DNA from 4 places in the uncultured Zoogloea sp. genome. Region 1 is predicted to be linked to each of the others. Evidence: predicted binding sites of a transcription regulator. Region 1 holds the regulator's gene; each other region holds the start of a gene.
What was found. The regulator sigma-54, encoded in region 1, starts transcription at its own class of promoters, with help from an activator protein. The targets are predictions, from matches to a motif close to TGGCACGCTTNCTGCTNA.
Positions count from the first base shown of each region.

Region 1 (5,534 bases):
GCTGGCTACGCCGTCGAGCGTTGCCTTAACCGCATGTCCCGCTGCGCGGAGGCCTATTCGGCCGAAGGGCTGGAGCTGCGTCCGGAAGTGATTGTTGCCCGTTTCGGCGATGCAGATTCTGCCCTGCTGGCGGCCCGCGAGATGCGCGAACGGGTACGGGCGCTGCCGCCGATGAGCGGCATCAAGCTGGTGCTGCGGGCCGGGGTGGTGCTGGAGTCCGAAGGGGGCGACGAAGAAGGCGCTGCGGAGAAGATGGCCGCCCGCCTGGTGGATGGCTGCAATCCCGACACCATCACCGTCTCCGAGAGCCTTTCCGAGCTGCTCTCGCCGTCCATGCGGCGCCTGCTCGGCAAGCTCGACGACGCAGCCAGCAACGCACCCTTTCCGGCGCTTGAGCTGGGCAACGCGCCGCCGCCCACGCCGGCCGAGCTCCGCCAGGAAGCGATGCAGTCGGTCAGGCAGCTGCGGGTCAGTTTCCGGGGCCAGAAGTGGGTCATCGATGCGGCCCATCCGACCTTGCTGTTCGGTCGCGAAACCGGCAACGACATCGTCGTGTCCGACCCGCGGGTTTCCCGCCAGCACGCCCGCATCGAGCTGCGCAACGGCATGTTCTATCTGGCCGATTCCAGCACCAACGGCACTTACCTGCTGGAGGAGGGGGCGGCGGAGCACTGCATCAAGCGCGGCGAGTTCGCGCTGTCCGAGAAAGGCCACATCGGCTGCGGTTTCTCGGTGGGTGACAACATGTCCGACGCGGTGGCGTTCGCCCTCGACTGATCCTCGGCGGCAGGCGCAACCCAGTGAAAAGGGCCCTCAGCGGGCCCTTTTCTGTCATGGCGCCGGGGCGTTTCAGCCCTTCAGACAGGTGCTCATGAACTTCTTGCGATCATCGCCCTTCAGCACCTTCTCGCCGGCCTCCTTGTTGCAGGCCTTCATCTTTTCCTGCTGCGGGGTGCCCTTGGCTTCGGCGGCGGCGGGTTTGGCGGAGAGGCATTCCTTCATGAAGGCCTTGCGCTCGTCGCCCTTCTTGTCGGCGGCGGATGCGTTGCATTCCTTCATCTTGTTCTGCTGGGTGGAGGCCGCGAAGGCGGCGGGTGCCAGACCGGCGGCAAACATCGAAACAGCGACACTCAGGATCAATTTTTTCATCTGGCCACTCCTCGTATGGGCGGGTTGTCGGAACTGCAACATCATCATAAACGGTGCTTGGGTGAATCCGTTGACGGCCCGGTCCGCCGGGGCGGTCGGATGCCGTGTCTTTTGGTTAAAAGCCGCCGTCTTCCATTGCCCGACGCTGGCGGTCGACGAACTCCTGGGTCGAGTCGATGCCCCGCAGCAGCAGGATCGTCGAGCGCACTGCGGCTTCCAGGAGCACCGCCAGGTTGCGGCCGGCCGCCACCGGCAGCACGACGCGGCGGAGCGGCACGCCGAGGATGAGCTGCTGCTCGCCTTCGAGGGACAGGCGTAGGGGATCCTGGTCGCCGGGCTGGCGGCGCTGGAGGTGGACCACCAGCTTGAGCTTCATCTTCCGCCGGCAGGCGGTCTCGCCGAAGATCGTGCGGATGTTGAGGATGCCCAGGCCGCGCACTTCGATGACGTCCTGGAGCAGGGCCGGGCAACGGCCTTCGAGGACGGTCGGGGCGATGCGGGAGAACTCGACGATGTCGTCGGCAACCAGGCCATGGCCCCGGGAGATGAGTTCCAGGGCGAGCTCGGACTTGCCGGCGCCCGAATCCCCGGTGATGAACACGCCCAGGCCCAGCACGTCCATCATCACCCCGTGCAGGGCGACCCGTTCGGCGAGTTTGCGCGACAGGTAGCTGCGCAGCAGGTCGATGACGTTGGCCGCCGGCAGTGGGCTGGCGAAGAGGGCCACGTCTTCGTTGGCGCAGACGGTGCGGATCAGGCTGGGGATGTCTTCGTCGTCGGCGACGATGATGGCTGGCGGGCCGTAGGAGAGGATCTCGCGGACATGGTGGATCACCTTGTCGCGGGTCTGGCGGCGGGCCCAGGCGAGCTCGGACGAGCCGAGGATCTGCAGGCGGTCGGGGTGGATCAGGTTGAGGTGGCCGACCATGTCGGCGGGCCAGATGCGGTCTTCGGAGACCGAGATGCGGGTGTCGAGGCTGCCGCAGATGTGGCGCAGCCTCAGGCGGTCGAGGTTGTCGTCAAACAGCCGCGCTACTGTTGTCTGGCGCATCGCTGCCCCACTGGGCAAAGAGGGAGTGGGCCGCGAGGGCGTCCGGGGCGGTCAGGAGCTGATCGCGGAAGCTGCGATCGCTGAACATCTGGGCGAGTTCGGAAAGGAGCTGCAGGTGGTGTTCGTTGGCCTGTTCGGGCACCAGCAGCACGAACAGCATCGAAACGGGGCGGCCGTCCGGGGCGTCGAAGGGGACGGGTTCGGCGAGACGCATGAAGGCGCCCAGCGCGTCCTTGAGGCCCTTGATGCGTCCGTGGGGAATCGCGATGCCCTGCCCGAGACCGGTCGAGCCGAGCTTCTCGCGGGCAAACAGGCTGTCGAAGACGGTGCTCCGGGCGATGCCGTGATTGTTCTCGAACAGCAGGCCGGCCTGCTCGAAAGCACGCTTCTTGCTGCTCGCCTCGAGGCCGACGACCACATTGGCTGGAGGCAGAAGTTTGGCGATGAGGTTCATGGGCGGGACGCTCCTGTACGCGGTGGGACCGGGACAGGTTTCCGGGAACGAATCTGGAAAATCCGGGGGCGGGTGCCGCCGGGGCCGTTGTGTCAGTTGGGGCGCATTATAGCCACAACGGTCCCGGGGAGAAGGGGATTACTTGGGGCCGAAGATCAGGATTCGGCGAGGTGCTGCTTCAGGGAGTCATGGCCGTGATCGGAGGCCTTGTCCTTGTACTTCAGAACCTGGCGGTCGAGCTTGTCGGTCAGGGCGTCGATGGCGGCATACATGTCGGCATCCTCGCTCTCGACGTGGATGTCCTTGCCACGCACGTGAACGGTGACTTCGGCCTTCTGACGCAGCTTTTCCACCGAGAGGATCACGCCGACGCTGGTGACGTTGTCGAAATGACGGATCACGCGATCGAGCTTGGAGGTGACGTATTCGCGGATGGCCGGCGTAACTTCGACGTGATGCCCCGTGATGTTGAGGTTCATGGTTCTTACCTTTCTGTCAGATGGTTTTGCGCAGACTGACCGGCGGGATATCGAGGGACTCGCGACACTTTGCGATGGTCCTGCGTGCCACGACGATACCCTGCTGGCCCAACAACTCGGCAATCTTGGCGTCGGACAAGGGTTTCTTCTTGTCTTCCGCGGCTACCAGCTGGCGAATCAGCGCCCGAATCGCCGTCGAGGAAGCCGCCCCACCGGTGTCGGTGGCGACGTGACTGCCGAAAAAATGTTTGAACTCGAAAATGCCTCTTGGTGTGGCCATGTACTTCTGGGTGGTCACCCGCGAGACGGTGGACTCGTGCAATTCCAACTGTTCGGCGATTTCACGCAGTGTCAGAGGGCGCATCGCCACATCGCCATAATCGAAGAACTGACGCTGCCGGTCAACGATCGCTTGCGACACACGCTGGATGGTGTCGAAGCGCTGCTGAACGTTCTTGATGAGCCAGCGGGCTTCCTGCAGGTGATTGGACAGGGAGCCACTGGCGCCGCGGTTGTCCCGCAGGATCTGGGCATAAAGCTGGTTGATGCGCAGCTTGGGCATCGCATCCGGGTTGAGGTTAACAACCCAGGTGTTGCGGACCTTGCGGACGATGACATCCGGAACCACGTAGCGGATGTCGGACTGGGCGAAGCGGGCGCCGGGCCGGGGGTTGAGGTCGAGGATCAGGGCGTGGGCTTCGCGCAGCTCGTCGTCGGTGCAGCGCAGGGCGCGCTTGAGCTTGAGGTAGTCGCGGGCGGCGAGGAGTTCGAGGTGTTCGGCGACGATGGCCAGCGCCAGCTCGCGTTCGCGGCTGGGCGGCAGGGCGCGCAGCTGCAGGCCGAGGCATTCGCCGATGTCGGCAGCGCCGATCCCGCAGGGGTCGAGGCTCTGGATGTGGCGCAGGGCGATCGTGAGGTCGTCCAGATCCACTTCGAGCTCGGGCGGGAGTAGCGGAAGGAGGTCTTCGAGGGCCTGGCTGAGGTAGCCGTCGTCGTCGAGGGCCTCGATCATGAAGCGGGTGAGGGCGCGATCCCGGTCGGACAGCTGGGTGAGGGCGATCTGGGCGTCCAGGTGGTCGCGCAGGGTGGTGACCGTGGCCTGGAGATCCTGGAAATCGTTGTCGTCATCATCGTCCCGCGAGCCGCTGCCGGAGCCCTGCCAGTCGCCGCCTTCGGCGAAGTCGAACTCCCGGTCGGTGTCGCGCTCGCGCTGGTCGGATTCGCGGGCCTGCTCCTGCTCGCGCTCATGGGCGGCCTCGCTGCCGGCGGGGGCGGCCGGGCCGGGGGCTTCGAGACGGCTGGAGCCGAGGTTCGATTCCGGCTCGTCCCGCTCGATCATCGGGTTCTCGAGGAGGATCTTCTCGATCTCCTGGTTGAGCTCGAGGGTCGATAGCTGCAGCAGCTTGATGGACTGCTGTAGCTGCGGGGTGAGCGCGAGATGTTGGGAGAGTTTGAGCTGGAGGCTGGGCTTCATGACAACAATGATGCCTTAAAGCCGGAAGTGCTCGCCGAGGTAAACCTGACGGACCTGTTCATTCCGGACGATGTCTTCCGGGCGGCCGCTGGCCAGCACTTCCCCGGCATTGATGATGAAGGCGCGGTCGCAGATGCCGAGGGTTTCGCGGACGTTGTGGTCGGTGATGAGGACGCCGATGCCCTTTTCCTTGAGGAAGCGGATGATCTTCTGGATGTCGATCACGGCGATCGGGTCGACGCCAGCGAAGGGCTCGTCGAGGAGGATCAGCCGCGGGTCGGAGGCGAGGGCGCGGGCGATCTCGCAGCGCCGGCGCTCGCCGCCGGAGAGGGAGATCGCGGTGTTGTCGCGCAGGTGTTCGATGCCCAGCTCGCCGAGGAGCTGTTCGAGGCGTTCGGCCATTTCGGCCTTGCTGAGCTTCTGCAGTTCGAGCACGGCCTGAATGTTCTCGGCCACGGTGAGCTTGCGGAAGACGCTCATCTCCTGGGGCAGGTAGGACAGGCCGAGGCGGGCGCGCTGGTGGATCGGGCGATGGGTCAGCACCTGGTCGTCGAGGGTGATCTCGCCGCCATCGGCGACCACCAGGCCGACGATCATGTAGAAGCAGGTCGTCTTGCCGGCGCCGTTGGGGCCGAGCAGGCCGACCACTTCGCCACTGCCGACGTCGAAGGAGACGTCGTGGACGACGGTGCGGGCCTTGTACTTCTTGCGCAGGTTGCTGACTTTAAGCAGGCTCATCGCCGGGGTGTTCTTTCAGGACTCTACGAATGATTTCGGTCGAGAAGCCGCGACCTTGAAGAAAACGCGCCTGGCGCGCCCATTCTCGCGCGTCTGCCGGTGCTGCGGCGAACTTTCGGCGATGGATGTCGCAGGCGCGTTCGAATTCACTTTCCGGACAGTTGTCGGCAATGGCCAGGCCGATCTGCT
Region 1 is NZ_CALAYQ010000024.1:26,490-32,023, forward strand. It holds gene Q0672_RS02355 (FHA domain-containing protein) at 1-777, shown strand, start outside; gene Q0672_RS02360 (PsiF family protein) at 850-1,149, opposite strand; gene hprK (HPr(Ser) kinase/phosphatase) at 1,265-2,200, opposite strand; gene ptsN (PTS IIA-like nitrogen regulatory protein PtsN) at 2,169-2,654, opposite strand; gene raiA (ribosome-associated translation inhibitor RaiA) at 2,810-3,133, opposite strand; gene Q0672_RS02380 (RNA polymerase factor sigma-54) at 3,150-4,607, opposite strand; gene lptB (LPS export ABC transporter ATP-binding protein) at 4,623-5,345, opposite strand; gene recX (recombination regulator RecX) at 5,332-5,534, opposite strand, start outside.

Region 2 (5,534 bases), on a different contig from region 1:
CGAGAAGAGCCACGTGCCGGTGATCCTGCCGCGCTTCCTGCCGGACGACTGGAAGGGCGGCTTCCTGCTGCTGGTGATGGTCTTCGTGATCTCCAGCTTTCTCGACAACATCGCCGCGGCGCTGATAGGCGGCGCGATGGCCCATCAGCTCTTCAAGGCCAAGGTGCATGTGGGCTACCTGGCCGCCATCGTCGCGGCGTCCAATGCGGGTGGCTCGGGCAGTGTGGTGGGCGACACCACCACCACCATGATGTGGATCGACGGGGTGAGCCCGCTGATCGTGGTGGATGCCTACGTGGCGGCGGGGGTGGCGCTGCTCATCATCGGCTACTTCGGTGCCCGTCAGCAGCACGCCTACTCGCCCATCCTGCGCCACGCCCACCAGCACACCCACGTGGACTGGGGGCGGATCTTCATCGTGCTGACCATGCTGGTGTTCGCGGTGGGGACTAACATCACCATCAACATCAAGTTTCCGGAGATGGCCGACGCCTTCCCCTTCATCGGTGTGGCTGTGTGGGCGGCGATCCTGCTGACCATCCCGGTGCGTCGCCACGACTGGGAGGTGCTGCCGGACACCATCAAGGGTTCGGTCTTCCTGCTGTCGCTGGTGCTGTGCGCCTCGATGATGCCGGTGGAGGAGCTGCCCGCCGCCTCGTGGCAGTCGGCCCTTGCCCTGGGCTTCGTGTCGGCGGTGTTCGACAACATCCCGCTCACCGCGCTGGCCCTGCGCCAGGGCGGATACGACTGGGGCTTCCTGGCCTACGCGGTGGGCTTTGGCGGTTCGATGCTGTGGTTCGGCTCGTCGGCCGGGGTGGCCCTGTCGAGCATGTTCCCCGAGGCCCGCTCGGCGGCCCAGTGGCTGCGCCACGGCTGGCACGTACCGGTGGCCTACGTGACCGGCTTCTTCATCATGCTCACGGTGCTCGGCTGGCACCCGGATGCCGACCACAACGCCCCGGCGCCGGTGGCGCTGGAGGCGCCCTTGGCGTCCCCCGCCAGCCACTGAGTACCTCCGCGCTTCTGCCTGAAGGCCGCTGCTCTGGCGGCCTTTGTCTTTGGTGGGGCGCTGTTGGGTTTGTACCGGCAGCGGGGTTTTGTCGGCTTTGCGACATGCGTGAAATGACCGTCAGGCCTTTAAAAACAGGGGTTTGGAGCTGGCACTCAAATTGCTGGTAGGTGCCTGAACCCTTGGAGAGGCCAGCATGAAAGCCAGCGAAATCCAGGCCCTGCTCGACGAGCCGGCCTGCAGCCACAACAAGAAGGAAAAGTCCGGGTGCGCCAAGCCCAAGCCCGGCGCCACCGCCGGCGGGTGTTCCTTCGATGGCGCCCAGATCGCGCTCCTCCCGATCGCCGACGTGGCCCACATCGTCCACGGCCCCATCGCCTGTGCGGGCTCATCGTGGGACAACCGGGGCACCCGCTCCTCCGGCCCCACGCTGTACCGCATCGGGATGACCACCGATCTCTCCGAGACCGACGTGGTGATGGGCCGCGGCGAGAAGCGCCTGTTCCACGCCATCAAGCAGGCCATCGACAGCTACTCGCCGGCCGCGGTGTTCATCTACAACACCTGCGTCACCGCGCTGATCGGCGACGACGTGGAGGCCGTCTGCCGCGCCGCCACCGAGCGCTGGGGCACCCCGGTGGTGCCGGTGGATGCGGCCGGCTTCTACGGCACCAAGAACCTGGGCAACCGGCTGGCCGGCGAGGCGATGTTCAAGCACGTGATCGGCACCCGCGAGCCCGAACCCGCCGCGCCCCGCGCCGACGGCCTGCCCACCTACGACGTGAATCTGATCGGCGAATACAACATCGCCGGCGAGTTCTGGCACGTGCTGCCGCTGTTCGACGAACTGGGTCTGCGCATCCTGTGCACCCTGTCCGGCGACGCGCGTTTCCACGAGGTGCAGACCATGCACCGGGCCAAGGTGAACATGGTGGTGTGCGCCAAGGCGCTGCTCAACGTGGCCCGCAAGATGGAAGACAACTTCGGCATCCCGTTCTTCGAGGGCAGTTTTTACGGCGTGCAGGACATGAACAACGCCCTGCGCGACTTCGCCCGGATCATTGGCGACGCCGACCTGATCGCCCGCACCGAGGCCGTCATCGCCCGGGAGGAGGCCAAGTCCCGCGCGGCGCTCGACCCCTGGCGCGAGCGCCTCAACGGCAAGCGCGTGCTGCTCTACACCGGCGGCGTGAAGTCCTGGTCCATCGTCTCGGCCCTGCAGGACCTGGGCATGAAGGTGGTCGCCACCGGCACCAAGAAGTCGACGGAAGAGGACAAGGCGCGCATCCGCGAGCTGATGGGCGACGACACCAAGATGATCGACGACGGCAGCCCCAAGGCGCTGCTGTCCACCTACCACGAGTACAAGGCCGACATCCTCATCGCCGGCGGCCGCAACCTCTACACGGCCCTCAAGGCGCGCATCCCCTTCCTCGACATCAACCAGGAGCGGGAATTCGGCTACGCCGGTTACGCCGGCATGGAAGAGCTGGCCCGCCAGCTGGCGCTGTCGATGGGCAGCCCGGTGTGGGCGTCGGTGCGCAAGCCCGCGCCGTGGGCTGCGAAGCAGGGCCCCGGCACCGTGCTGGCCGCCTGAAAGATGAACGACGCCCCCCGACGCGCCTGCGGCGTGGAGAGCCGGCTTTGCACAGCAGGCCCGTTCGGCAGGCATGGCGCGGTGCGCCATGAAATCCCTGCCTCACCCCCCCACTGGGGGGCTGGCCGGCCGCTTCGGAGCGGCCGCGCGCGGCCGGCCCAAGAGCCGTGCCTTCGTTTCATGTGTCGCGGGTTGCGCGACGCGCAGTGGAGAAACTGATATGGCTGAAATCGTCCAATCCAAGAAGGCGCTGGCGGTCAATCCGCTCAAGGTGAGCCAGCCGGTGGGGGCCTCGCTGGCTTTCCTCGGCCTGGGCCGGAGCCTGCCGCTGATGCACGGCTCGCAGGGCTGCACGGCCTTCGGCAAGGTGTTCTTCGTGCGCCACTTCCGCGAGCCGATTCCACTGCAGACCACGGCGATGGATCAGGTGGCCTCGATCATGGGCGCCGACGACAACGTGGTCGAGGGCCTGCGGGTGCTCTCCGAGAAGAGCAAGCCCGACGTGATCGGCCTCGTCACCACGGGGCTTTCGGAAACCCAGGGCACCGACATCCGCCGCACGGTGCGGATCTTCCGCGAGAAGCACCCGGAATACGCCGGAGTGGCGGTGGTGCCGGTGAACACGCCGGACTACGTGGGCTGCCTGGAGAGCGGCTACGCCCTGGCGGTGGAATCGATGATCGACGTGCTGGTGCCCGAAGGCCGCAGTGCCGGGCGCCGGCCCAAGCAGGTCAATGTGCTGGCCTCGGGCATGCTCACCCCCGGCGACATCGAGGCGATCCGCGAGTGGATCGAAGCTTTCGGCCTGCGTGCGGTGGTGCTGCCGGACATCGGCGATTCCCTCGACGGGCACCTCACCGACGCCGAGTTCTCGTCCCTCACCATCGGCGGCACGCCCCGGGCGGAGATCGAGATCATGGGCGAATCGGCCGCCACGCTGGTGGTCGGCCCGTCGCTCTTCAAGGCGGCGGATCTGCTCCGCGCCCGCACCGGCGTGCCCGACTACCGCTTTGCCGGCCTGATGGGGCTGGAGGACTGCGACGCCTTCACCCAGGCGCTCGCCGACATCTCCGGCCAGCCGGTACCGGCGCGCATCGACCGCTGGCGCGCCCAGTTGCAGGACGCGATGGTCGATTGCCACTTCATGCTCGGCTTTGCCCGCGTGGCCCTGGCGGCCGACCCGGATCTGCTGGGCATGCAGGCCACCTTTCTCACCGGCATGGGCGCCGAGATCGTCGCCGCGGTGAGCCCGGCCAAGCACGAGAGCCTGGCGCTGCTGCCGGTGCCGAAGATCGTCATCGGCGATCTGGAAGACCTGGAAAAGGACGCCCGCGCCGGCGGCGCCCAGGTGATCGTTGCCAACTCCCACGCCGCGGGCACCGCCGAGCGGCTGGGCCTGCCCCTGATGCGGGCCGGCTTTCCCCAATACGACCAGGTGGGCGGCTATGCGCGCACCTGGGTGGGCTACCGCGGCACGCGGCAGGCCTTGTTCGATTTCGCCAACCTGATGCTGAGGCAACACCATGAACTCGAACCCTATCAATCAATCTACCGGGCCGAGCCCCGCCTCGGCGACAACCATGGCTCCCCGTCGTCTGCAGCTGGTCTGGTCCATTAAAGAGGAGCCCGCCGCCGTGCTCAGGGTCGCCTTCGCCTCCACCGACCGCAGTCGGGTCAATCAGCACTTCGGCGCCGCCGAAGGTTTCGCCATCTACGAAGTGGTGCCCGACAAGGCCACCCTCGTGGGCGTCGCCGACTTCCCCGAAGAGGCGATGGACGGCAACGAGAACAAGCTCGCCGCCAAGGTTGAGTTTCTCGCCGGCTGCCACGCGGTGTACGTGATGGCCATCGGCGCCTCGGCGATCAAGCAGCTCATGGCCAAGGGCATCCAGCCGATCCGCACCGACGAGGTGGACGCCATCCCCGAGCTGCTGGCCGAGATCAGCCGTGCGATGAAGGAGGGCGGTGTGCAGTGGATCGACCGCGCCATCGCCGCCCAGACCAAATCCGACGACCGCTTCTCGGAGATGGAAGACGAGGGTTGGCAGGGATGAGCGCGCCCTTCATCGAACACCGCGGCGTGGTGCGCCGCATCGAGGGCGGCAAGGCCATCGTCGCCATGGAGACCGGCGGCTGCTCGTCCTGCGGCCACGTGAGCGCCTGCGGCGTGGGCAAGATGGCCGGCGACCGCCCGGCCACGCTGCTCACCGTGCCCCTCGAAGCGGGCGTGGCGGTAGGTGATGTGGTCTCCGTCGGCCTGCCGGCGGCGGGCCTGTCGGCCAGCGCCGTGCTCGGTTACCTCTTTCCGGCCATCGCCATGCTGCTGGGGGCGGCGCTCGCTGCCGCCTTCGACGGCCGCGATGGCGTTACTGCACTGGGGGCGATGGGGGGCTTTCTCGCCGCCCTGATCCTCGCCCGATTTGCGATCGCACTGGCGCCCCGCCTGATGCCCGCTCCCCGGCTCGTGCCGATCCGCACGCCTTCCTCACCCATTTCCATCCAGGAGTTTCATCATGACTGACCCCGTCGTCGAACGCGATCCCATCCTCGATACCGATTTCATCAAGGAGATGGCCCGCCAGATGCGCGCCCTCGACACCTACGGCACCTACCAGGGCTGGACGGTGGAGAAGATCCTCGATCCCTACGTCCTCACCAAGGAACGCAAGGCCGAAATCCCCCTCATCGGCGACCCGGACGACGTGACCATCGCCCGCGTGAAGGCCTTCTACAACGCCATCGCCGTGCTCATCGAGAAGGAATGCAAGCAGCTCGCCGTGCCGCTGGTGCATCTGACCCACGAAGGCTTTGGCCGCGCGCTGATCACCGTCGGCAAGCTGGTCGCCGTGGATCGCACCCTGCGCGACGTGCATCGCTTCGGCTTTGCCAGCCTCTCCAAGATGAAGGACGAGGCCGACAAGATCCTCT
Region 2 is NZ_CALAYQ010000129.1:9,126-14,659, reverse strand. It holds gene Q0672_RS14825 (citrate transporter) at 1-1,009, shown strand, start outside; gene nifE (nitrogenase iron-molybdenum cofactor biosynthesis protein NifE) at 1,206-2,606, shown strand; gene nifN (nitrogenase iron-molybdenum cofactor biosynthesis protein NifN) at 2,827-4,224, shown strand; gene Q0672_RS14810 (NifB/NifX family molybdenum-iron cluster-binding protein) at 4,187-4,660, shown strand; gene Q0672_RS14805 (SoxR reducing system RseC family protein) at 4,657-5,127, shown strand; gene Q0672_RS14800 (NifX-associated nitrogen fixation protein) at 5,120-5,534, shown strand, end outside.
Region 2: the regulator sigma-54 is predicted to act here: its motif matches at 1,159-1,176, upstream of nifE (nitrogenase iron-molybdenum cofactor biosynthesis protein NifE).

Region 3 (5,534 bases), on a different contig from region 1:
CGCCTCAACATCCCCGCCATCTTCGTCTCCGGCGGCCCGATGGAAGCCGGCAAGGTGAAGTGGGAAGCCAAGGTGATCTCGCTCGACCTCGTCGACGCGATGGTCAAGGCCGCCGACAGCAGCTGCTCCGATGAGGAAGTGGACGCCGTCGAGCGCTCCGCCTGCCCGACCTGCGGCTCGTGCTCCGGCATGTTCACCGCCAACTCCATGAACTGCCTGACCGAAGCCCTGGGCCTGTCCCTGCCGGGCAACGGCACGGTGGTCGCCACCCACGCCGACCGCGAGCGCCTGTTCAAGGAAGCCGGCCGCCGCATCGTCGACCTCGCCCGCCGTTACTACGAGCAGGACGACGCTTCGGTGCTGCCGCGTTCCATCGCCTCCTTCAAGGCCTTCGAGAACGCCATCAGTCTCGACGTGGCCATGGGCGGCTCCACCAACACCGTGCTGCACCTGCTGGCCGCGGCCAAGGAAGCTGGCGTCGATTTCACGATGAAGGACATCGATCGCATCTCCCGCAAGGTGCCCTGCCTGTGCAAGGTGGCGCCGGCGGTGGCCGACGTGCACATCGAAGACGTGCATCGCGCCGGCGGCATCATGGGCATCCTCGGCGAGCTCAGCCGCGCCGGCCTGCTCCACACCGATCTGCCCACCGTCCACAGCAAGACCATGGCCGAAGCGCTGTCCACCTGGGATGTGATGAAGGCCCACGATGCCGGCGTGTTCAACTTCTTCAAGGCGGCGCCGGGCGGCGTGCCCACGCAGGTGGCGTTCAGCCAGGATCGTCGCTGGAACGAGCTCGACCTCGACCGCAGCCACGGTGTGATCCGCGACAAGGCCCACGCCTTCAGCCAGGACGGCGGCCTCGCCGTGCTGTACGGCAACATCGCCGAGAAGGGCTGCATCGTGAAGACTGCCGGTGTGGATGAGTCCATCTGGACCTTCACCGGTCGCGCCCGCGTGTTCGAAAGCCAGGAAGACGCCGTGGCCGGCATTCTCGCCGACCAGATCGTGGCCGGCGACGTGGTGGTGATCCGCTACGAAGGCCCGAAGGGCGGCCCGGGCATGCAGGAGATGCTCTACCCGACCAGCTATCTCAAGTCGAAGGGCCTGGGCAAATCCTGCGCGCTGCTCACCGACGGCCGCTTCTCGGGCGGCACCTCCGGCCTTTCCATCGGCCACGCCTCGCCGGAAGCCGCCTGTGGCGGTGCCATCGGCCTGGTGGAAGAAGGCGACCGGATCGAGATCGACATCCCGAACCGCCGCATCCATCTGGCGGTGACCGACGACGTGCTGGCTGCCCGCCGGGCTGCCCAGGATGCCCGTGGCTGGAAGCCGGTGAGCCGGGAGCGTGTGGTGTCTGCCGCGCTGCAGGCCTACGCGGCCCTCACCACCAGCGCCGACACCGGTGCTGTCCGCGACGTCACGCAAGTCCAGCGCTGATCGGTTCGATCTGCGCTGCAAGGAAAGCCCGGCCCCGTGCCGGGCTTTCTGCTTTTTGGCGGTGTGCATTTCGCCCTGATGGGGTGCGAAATCCCAAAGGATTGTGTCGAGTTGTGAAACGCTTTGTGGGCGCCAGTGAAATGTGAAGGTAGACTCCGCCCACTTCCCGAATCCATCCCCCATGAAGCATGGTTCTTGCGATTTTTCCTTGGCGTCGCTGCCGCTTGCGTCCGTGAACGACTGCCAGATCCGTGCTGTCGAGGGGCGCGACGAATGGGAGCGGCTGTTCGCGCGCCTGCCCGCGCCGGCGATCGTCCAGGCCTGGGGCTACGGCGAAGCCAAGGCGGCGGGCGGCTGGCAGGTGGAGCGGCTGGTCTTCGAGCAGGCCGGCCAGCCGGTGGCGATCTGCCAGGTGCTGGTGAAGCGTCTGCTGGGGCTGCCGGTGGCGGCACGGATCAACCGTGGGCCGCAGTTCCTCGCGCTCCGGCCCCAGGAGGCGGAGGTACGCGCCGTGTACGCGGCGCTGCGCAAGCGCTGGCGCTTCGGCCGGCGCGGCGTGCTGGTGCTGGCGCCGGGGCTCACCGAATCGGACGAGCATCGCCAGTGGCTGCGGGAGGCTGGTTTCATTGCTCGCGGTACGGCGGGCTGGTGCTCGGCGGTGCTGGATCTAACCCAGGACGCCGCCACCTTGCGCAAGCGGCTCGCCTCCACGTGGCGCACCCAGCTCAACGGCGCCGAACGGGGCGGGCTCGAGTTTGAAATCTCCGACAAGCCCTGCGCCTTCGACTGGATGCTCGCCCGTCACCAGGAAAACATGCGCGACAAGGGCTTTGCCGGCACGTCGCCGGACTTCCTGCGGGCGCTGCGGGAGCGGGCGCCGGAGGATGTCTTCGTGTGCCGGGCGCTGCACGACGGCCAGCCTCTGGCCGGGATGATCGTGTTCCGCTTTGCCCGGAGCGCCGAGTATTTCGTCGGCTGGTTCGGCCCCGAAGCGCGCCAGAAGAAGGCCGGCAACTTCCTGATGTGGAACGCCGCGCTGGCGATGCAGGTCCGCAGCTGCGAACGCTTCGATCTGGGCGGCTACTCGTCGTCTGACGGCTACGGCCGCTTCAAGCAGGGGCTGCGGGGCAGCGAATACCGCCTGCTCGAAGAGTGGGTCGCCTTCTGAGGGCGTTTCCGCCCGCCGGGCTCAGCCCAGTTTCTTTTCCATGAACATCGCGGCGCCCATCGCCGGGTCGAGCTGGTAGGCCTGAAAGCCGAACTCCAGATAGGCCCGGTGCGCGCCGCGGTTGCCTTCCAGCACCTCCAGCGTCAGCTTGCAGCAGCCCCGTTCCCGGGCGACCGTCTCGGCGTGGGCGAGGAGGGCGCGGGCGATCCCGCGTCGGCGGAAATCTTCGTGCACCACGATGTCGTGGATGTTGAGCAGCGGCTTGCCGGCGAAGGTGGAAAATCCCTCGACGCAGTTGATCAGGCCGGCGGGCTGCGTTCTTCCTGATTCATCACTCACGTAGGCAATGTGGCACAGCACCGTCGGCCGGCCGCGCAGGGCGTCCGGCAGGCGGGCGCGCAGCTCGTCGTCCATGGGCTTGCCGCTGCCGGTGGGGCCGCGCATGTAGTGGTCGAGGAGGAGCAGGAAATCGGCGGTCTGTCGCGGGTCGTCGAAATCGACGGCGTGGATGGTGACGGTGGTCATCTGGGGTCGAAGGGCTGGTTAGTGGGTTTCCGATTGGCTGGTCATCGGCTTGTCGGTATTGCCGGAAGGGCTTTTGTCACCGCCGGCAGGATTCGCTAAGGCATTGCTCAGGCTGGTTTTTGGCGCGCGGCCAGTTTGGGCATGGTTCTTGTTAATTCCTCCCAAGGCTGCGCGACCTTGTCGGCCCGGTTTCGTCGCGGCAGATCAGAAGATATCCGGGCGTGATGTTCCAGGAGGGGAGGGCTGACGTCCATGACCGAAACATTTTACGAGGTGCTGCGCCGGCAGGGGATTACCCGGCGCAGCTTCATGAAGTTCTGCAGCCTGACGGCCACGTCGCTGGGGCTGGGGAGTGCCTTTGTGCCGAAGATCGCCCACGCGCTGGAGACCAAGCCGCGCACGCCGGTGATCTGGCTGCACGGGCTGGAATGCACCTGCTGTTCCGAATCCTTCATCCGCTCGGCGCACCCGCTCACCAAGGACGTGGTGTTGTCGATGCTGTCCCTCGACTACGACGACACCCTGATGGCCGCCGCCGGCCACCAGGCCGAGGCGATCATCGAAGAGGTGAAGAAGAAGTACAAGGGCAACTACATCGTGGCCGTCGAGGGCAATCCGCCCCTCAACGAGGACGGCATGTTCTGCATCCACGGCGGCCGGCCGTTTGTTGAGGTGCTGAAGGAAACCTGCGCCGACGCCAAGGCGATCATCAGCTGGGGCGCCTGCGCGTCCTACGGCTGCGTGCAGGCCGCCAAGCCGAACCCGACCCGGGCGACCCCGGTGCATCAGGTCATCACCAACAAGCCGATCGTCCGCGTGCCCGGCTGCCCGCCGATCGCCGAGGTGATGACCGGTGTCGTCACCTACATGCTGACCTTCGACCGCATCCCCGAGCTTGACCGCCAGGGACGGCCGAAGATGTTCTACGGTCAGCGCATCCACGACAAGTGCTACCGCCGCCCGCACTTCGACGCCGGCCAGTTCGTCGAGAACTGGGACGACGAAGCCGCGCGCAAGGGCTACTGCCTCTACAAGATGGGCTGCAAGGGCCCGACCACTTACAACGCCTGCTCGTCGATGCGCTGGAACGGCGGCGTGAGCTGGCCGGTGCAATCCGGCCACGGCTGCATCGGCAGCTCGGAAGACGGCTTCTGGGACAAGGGCAGCTTTTACGACCGGGTGACCGACATCCATCAGTTCGGTGTCGAGTCCAATGCCGACAAGATCGGCGCGACGGCTGCCGGCGCGGTGGGCGCGGCAGTGGCTGCCCACGCGGCGGTGACGGCGCTGGCGCGGGCCCGCTCGCAGCATGACGACAAGAATTCGGGAGACAAATGATGACGGTGCTGGAAACCCAGGGCTTCAAGCTCGACAACTCGGGCAAGCGCGTGGTGGTCGATCCGGTGTGCCGGATCGAGGGCCATCTGCGCGTCGAGGTGAACATCGACGAACATAATGTGATCCGCAACGCGGTCTCCACCGGCACCATGTGGCGCGGGCTGGAGGTGATCCTGAAGGGCCGCGACCCGCGCGACGCGTGGGCTTTCACCGAGCGAGTCTGCGGCGTGTGCACCGGCACCCACGCGCTCACCTCGGTGCGCGCGGTGGAAGACGCCCTCAACATCAAGATCCCCGAGAACGCCAACATCATCCGCAACCTGATGCAGCTGGCGCTCCAGATTCACGATCACCTGGTGCACTTCTACCACCTGCACGCGCTGGACTGGGTGGACGTGGTGTCGGCCCTGAAGGCTGATCCCAAGAAGACCTCCGAACTCGCCCAGAGCATCTCCAGCTGGCCGCTGTCGTCGCCGGGCTACTTCCGCGACGTGCAGAACCGTCTGAAGAAGTTCGTCGAATCCGGCCAGCTCGGCCCCTTCATGAACGGCTACTGGGGCAACCCGGCCTATCGGCTGCCGCCGGAAGCCAACCTGATGGCGGTGACGCACTACCTGGAGGCGCTCGACTTCCAGAAGGAGATCGTCAAGATCCACACCATCTTCGGTGGCAAGAACCCGCACCCGAACTGGCTGGTGGGCGGCGTGCCCTGCGCGATCAACATGGAAGGTGCGGGCGCGGTCGGCGCGATCAACATGGAGCGGCTCAACCTGATCTCCTCGATCATCGACCGCTGCATCGAGTTCATCGATATGGTGTACGTGCCGGATCTCGTCGCCATCGCCAGTTTTTACAAGGACTGGACCTACGGCGGCGGCCTGTCGAGCCAGTGCGTGCTGTCGTACGGCGACATCCCGGACGTGGCCAACGACTACTCCGCCAAGAACCTGCTGCTGCCCCGCGGCGCCATCATCAACGGCGACCTCACCAAGGTGCACGAGGTTGACCTGCGCGACCCCGAGCAGGTGCAGGAGCACGTGGCCCATAGCTGGTACAAGTACGC
Region 3 is NZ_CALAYQ010000190.1:26,031-31,564, reverse strand. It holds gene ilvD (dihydroxy-acid dehydratase) at 1-1,440, shown strand, start outside; gene Q0672_RS20655 (GNAT family N-acetyltransferase) at 1,673-2,608, shown strand; gene Q0672_RS20650 (GNAT family N-acetyltransferase) at 2,630-3,133, opposite strand; gene Q0672_RS20645 (hydrogenase small subunit) at 3,386-4,471, shown strand; gene Q0672_RS20640 (nickel-dependent hydrogenase large subunit) at 4,471-5,534, shown strand, end outside.
Region 3: the regulator sigma-54 is predicted to act here: its motif matches at 3,271-3,288, upstream of Q0672_RS20645 (hydrogenase small subunit).

Region 4 (5,534 bases), on a different contig from region 1:
TTCTGGGCGGCGTGGCTCATGTGCACCATCTCGAGGGCTTCGTTGGTGCGGGCCTTGAGCTTTTCCTTGCCTTCCTTGGTGCCGAACACGCGCTCGACGGCGAGATAGACGTTCTCGAAGCAGTTGAGCCAGGGCAGGAGCGAGTGGTTCTGGAAGACCACCGCGCGCTCAGGCCCGGGGCCGGCGATCTCGCGGCCGTTGCACAGCATCACCCCCGAGGTGGGCAGGGTGAGGCCGGCGATGAGGTTGAGCAGCGTGGATTTGCCGCAGCCCGAGTGGCCGATGAGCGAGACGACTTCGCCCTTTTTGATCTGCAGATTGACGTTCTGCAGGGCGATGAAGCGGCCTTTCTTGGTGTCGAAGCTCATGCCGACGTTTTCGACTTTGACGATGGCGTTCATTTGCATTCTCCTCGGGGCAGTATCAGTTGGCGCCGTAGCTGAAGCGGCGGGCGATCAGCAGCAGGAGCTGTTCGAGCAGCAGGCCGACGATGCCGATCACGAAGATGGCGATGATGATGTGCTCGACCTTGAGGTTGTTCCATTCGTCCCACACCCAGAAGCCGATGCCGACGCCGCCGGTGAGCATTTCGGCCGCAACGATCACCAGCCAGGCGGTGCCGATGGACAGGCGGATGCCGGTGAGCATGTAGGGCAGCACCGAGGGGAACAGGATCTTGGTGATGATCTTGAACTCGGAGAGGTTGAGCACCCGCGCCACGTTGAGGTAATCCTGCGGCACGCGCTGCACGCCCTGGGCGGTGTTGAGGATCATCGGCCAGATGGAGCAGATGAAGATCGTCCAGGTGGAGGCCGGATCGGCGGCCTTGAAGACCATCAGGCCGATGGGCAGCCAGGCCAGCGGCGAGACCGGGCGCAGGATGCTGATGATCGGCTCGAGCATGCTGTTCATGAAGGCAAAGCGGCCGATGATGAAGCCCAGCGGGATGCCCACCAGCGCGGCCACGCCGAAGCCGATGGCGACGCGTTTGAGGGACGACAGGATGTTCCAGCCGATGCCCTGGTCGTTGGGGCCGTTGCTGTAGAAGGGGTCGGAGAACAGCACGACAGCGGCGTCCCAGGTTTTGCCGGGGCCGGGGAAGTCGGCGGATTTCATCGCCACCAGCGCCCACACGCCGATCACCAGCGCGAAGCCGAGCAGCGGCGGGATGACCTTGCGGACGAAGTTGCCCAGGTGGGTGCCGAAGGAGACGGAATCGTCTGCCTTGGCGGGCGCGGCGGCGGCTTTGTCGGTGTGGGTCGTGGCGCCCATCTTGGAATCCTCTGTCTTGGTGACTTCACCCCGGACGACCGGGGCAGACTCGGCTTCGGGCCGGACGGCAACGAGGCCGGACGTTAGCGATGCAGTGGTCATGGTGATCTCCGTGATCTTCGTGACGGCGGGTGAGCCTGTCGGGTTGCGTGCGGGATTGAATCGGGGTTTGGGGTGGCGGGCCGGTGGTGCCGGCCCGCCCGCCGGTCAGGCCTTGATCTTGAAGCTGGCGGCGTACTTCTTCGGGTCCTTGCCGTCCCACACCACGCCGTCGATGAGCTTGGAGGTGCGGAAGTCCGACTTGGGCACCGGCGCGCCGACGATGCTGGCTGCCTGCTTGTAGAGATCGGTCTTGTTGATGGCCTTGGCTACGGCGAGGTAATCCACGTCCTGCTTGAGCAGGCCCCAGCGCTTGTGCTGGGTGAGGAACCACATGCCGTCGGACAGGTAGGGGTAGTTCACCTGGCCGTCGTTGTAGAACTTCATGTAGTTCTTCTCGGACCAGCTCTTGCCCAGGCCGTTTTCGTACTGGCCGATCATCCGGCTGCGGATCACATCCACGTCGGTGTTCACATAGCTCTTGGCGGCGACGGTCTCGGCGGTCTTCGAGCGGTTGGCGGCGCTGGCGTCGATCCACTTGGAGGCTTCGAGGATCGCGCAGATCATCGCCCGGGCTGTGTTGGGGTACTTGGCCGCGAACTCGGCGGTGGAGCCCAGCACCTTCTCGGGGTGGTCGGTCCAGATGTCCTGGGTGGTCACGGCCGTAAAGCCGATCTTGTCGACGATGGCGCGCTGGTTCCAGGGTTCGCCGACGCAGTAGCCGTCCATGTTGCCGACGCGCATGTTGGCGACCATCTGCGGGGGCGGCACGACGATGTTCTTGACGTCCTTGAACGGGTCGATGTCGTGGGCGGCCAGCCAGTAGTACAGCCACATGGCGTGGGTGCCGGTGGGGAAGGTCTGGGCGAAGGTGTATTCCTTTTCCTTCTTCGCGATCACCTTGGCGAGGCTGGCGCCATCCACCGCGCCCTTGTCCTTGAGGCCGTTGGAGAGGGTGATGGCCTGACCGTTGTTGTTGAGGGTCATGAGCACGGCCATGTCTTTCTTGGGGCCGCCGATGCCCAGGTGCAGGCCATACACCAGGCCGTACAGCACGTGGGCGGCGTGGAGTTCGCCGTTGGCGAGCTTGTCGCGCACGCCGGCCCAGGAGGCTTCCTTGCTGGGGGTGATCTTGATGCCGTACTTCTTGTCGAAGCCCATCACCGAGGCCATCACCACCGACGAACAGTCAGTCAGCGGGATGAAACCGATCTTCACCTCTTCCAGCTCCGGCTTGTCCGAACCGGCAGCCCACACACCACCCGCAGGAATCATCGTGCCCATTGCCGCCATACCTCCGAGGCCAGCCCCAGCCTTGAGAAAGCCGCGGCGGGAAAGAAACTTGTCGTCGAATTGCTTGCTCATCGCTCGCCCCTGATCGTGAAATCGAAAATTCAAAAAAAACGGGCGCCACATCTCCCCGCAATAACCCGCGAGGGGATGGACGCCCTTGTCCAAGTGAGATCGCCTGATCAAGTCGGGCCGCCGTTGGTCCGACAACCAACATTTAGCGAGGACCGTGCCAGTATTTTTAATTCATTGATTTGTATAACAAAGATTGTTTTGGGTGAATCCATACCCCCTTTTGGGTAGTTGAATCACCCCTTTCTGATGCACTGTTGCAGTGCAACACCCGCCGATTTCGCACCACGCCGGATCATCCGGCCGCGCAGCACGGCAGGCCATTGGGTGCGGCGGGCGTTTCAAAAGGATTCGGGGCGGAGCCGCCACCGCGCCTCCGCCCCGAATCAAGGCCCCACCCGCGGAGCAACTACCACTTTCGGATTACGTCACAGCAACAGGTTAGACATGTCGATCACGTCCTGGGCCACGTCGGCCAGCTTGCGGCCCCGCTCCATCGCCAGTTTGCGCAGCGCGTGGTAGGCCGCGTTCTCGTCGAGGCCGCGGGCCTTCATGAGCACACCCTTGGCCCGGTCGATGGTGATCCGCTCGGAGAGCTTGCGGGTGGCGTCGTCGCGCTCGGCGCGCATGTGCTGAAAGGCTTCGAACTGGGCGATGGCCACCTCGACCACCGCGTCCAGGCGCGCAGGTGACACGGAATCAACGACATACGACGACACGCCGGCCTTCACGGCACGGCGGATCATCTCGGAGTCGGCGTCCTGGGAGAACAGCAGCACCGGGCGCGGGCAGTCCCGGTTCATGATCGCGAGGTGTTCCAGGGTGTCCCGGCTGGGGGAATCGGCCTGGATGAAGATCACGTCGGGCTTGGTGTTCAGCACCTGGTCGGACAGCTCCAGGGCACTGGAAAGCACGGCCGCCACCTGATGACCGGCCAGCGCGATGGCCGAACAGACGTCGGCGGCGCGCTCGCGGGAGGAATCGACAACCAGCACTCGTAGCATGGGAATTCGGACCTTAAAGAGTACCGACTTACCTCAGCAAAAAGCACGCCAGCTTCGGCCCTGCGCCGCGCCGCCCGACGGCGGGGGCTTACACGGCGCAGTCGAGGATCAGCACCGAGACGTCGTCGCCGGCGGCCTGGCGCCCCAGGTGACGGCTGAGCGCCTGACGCAACCGGCTGACCCGACCACTGCGCGGCGAGCCCTGCAGCGTCGCCTCCAGGCCACGCATCCCGAAGGCTTCGCCGCTGGTGTTCTCCGCCTCGGTGAGGCCGTCGGAACACAGCACGATCTGCGACACCTCGCTCCAGACGAACTCCTCGTGGCTGATCCCCGCTTCTTCCGAAGGGAGGATGCCCAGCGGCAGCTGGCGGGAGATGAAGCGCTGCACCACCTTGCCGCCATCGTCGATGCGCAGCACGTCGGGCACGCCGCCCACCCAGATCTGGCCCTTGTGGGTGCCCGCCTCGAGGCGCACCAGCGATGCGGCCACGAAACGCCCCTTGGGCAGCAGGCCGCACAGCAGGCCGTTGAGTTCGGTCACCAGCTCGGTGAGTGACTGGTTGGCCGCGGCGCCCCGGTAGAAGGCGCCGAGGGCCGGCAGCACGCTCACCGCCGCCGCCAGGCCGTGACCGGTGGCGTCGGCCAGCATGGCGTAGAGCGCCCCCTGGGGCGAGCGGGCCACGGCCACCACGTCGCCGGAGAAGTTGCGCGCGGGCATCACCGCGTACTGCACGGCGCCGTCGCGCAGCCAGTCGCTACGCACCTGGCGCTCCATGATCGCCATGGCGAGCTCCTGCTCGCGCTCGGATTCGTCGTGGTAGCGCTGCAGCCGCGCCGCGTCCTCGGCCAGCTGGCGCTGGATGCGGCGCATCTCGGAGACATCGCGCACCACGCCGATGAACATCCGGCGGTTGGGCAGGGTGATGTCGGAGACACCCAGCTCCAGCGGAAACTCGGTGCCGTCCTTGCGCACGCCGGAGAGCTCGCGGATCTGGCCGACCACGTGCTTCTCGCCGGTGCTCAGGTAGCGGCCAAGGTATTCGTCGTGCTTGTCCCGGTGGGGGTTGGGCATCAGCATCCGCAGGTTCTGGCCGACCAGCTCGTTGGCGGTGTAGCCGAAGATCTGGGTGGCAGAACGATTGACGGAGAGGATCGTGCCCTTCTCGTCCGCCGAGATGATCCCGTCGATCACGCCGTTGGCCACCGCGCGCACCTGCTCCAGCGATCCGGCGAGCCGGCGCTGCATGTCGAGCAGCCGGCGCAGGGCCTTGAAGCGGGCGGCAAACACCGGGAACGACAAGGGCTTGGCCAGATAGTCGTCGGCACCGATCTCCAGGCCATGCACGATGTCGCCCTCGCCCGACAGGGCCGACAGGATGATGATTGGCACCCAGTGGTCGTCGGCCATTGCGCGGATCTGCTTGATGGCCTCGAAGCCATCCATGCGCGGCATCATCAGGTCCATCAGGACCACATCGGGGGATTCCATGCGGAACAGCTCGACCGCTTCGACACCGTCGGTGGCGTAGATCGGCGTGCAGTTCAGGTGGGCGAGGAAAGCCCCCACGATGGTTCGGTTGGATGCAATATCGTCTGCGACGAGCACCCGGAGTGGATTTTCAGCCATCAGCAGCACTCTACCGTTGGCAGGCAGCGGACGCTCGCCGCCGCCTGGAAGTTCGATCGGGGGCACGCCTCGCGGCATGCCGGATTCCGGTTCGTCGGGGCCATTACTGGCTGGCCGCCTTGTCGCGGTGCACCCGGGGCACGGTCACGATGACCACGTTGCCGGGCGGA
Region 4 is NZ_CALAYQ010000010.1:12,839-18,372, forward strand. It holds gene Q0672_RS00760 (ABC transporter ATP-binding protein) at 1-401, opposite strand, end outside; gene ntrB (nitrate ABC transporter permease) at 424-1,374, opposite strand; gene Q0672_RS00770 (CmpA/NrtA family ABC transporter substrate-binding protein) at 1,480-2,736, opposite strand; gene Q0672_RS00775 (ANTAR domain-containing response regulator) at 3,162-3,737, opposite strand; gene Q0672_RS00780 (SpoIIE family protein phosphatase) at 3,826-5,364, opposite strand; gene Q0672_RS00785 (response regulator) at 5,468-5,534, opposite strand, start outside.
Region 4: the regulator sigma-54 is predicted to act here: its motif matches at 2,879-2,896, upstream of Q0672_RS00770 (CmpA/NrtA family ABC transporter substrate-binding protein).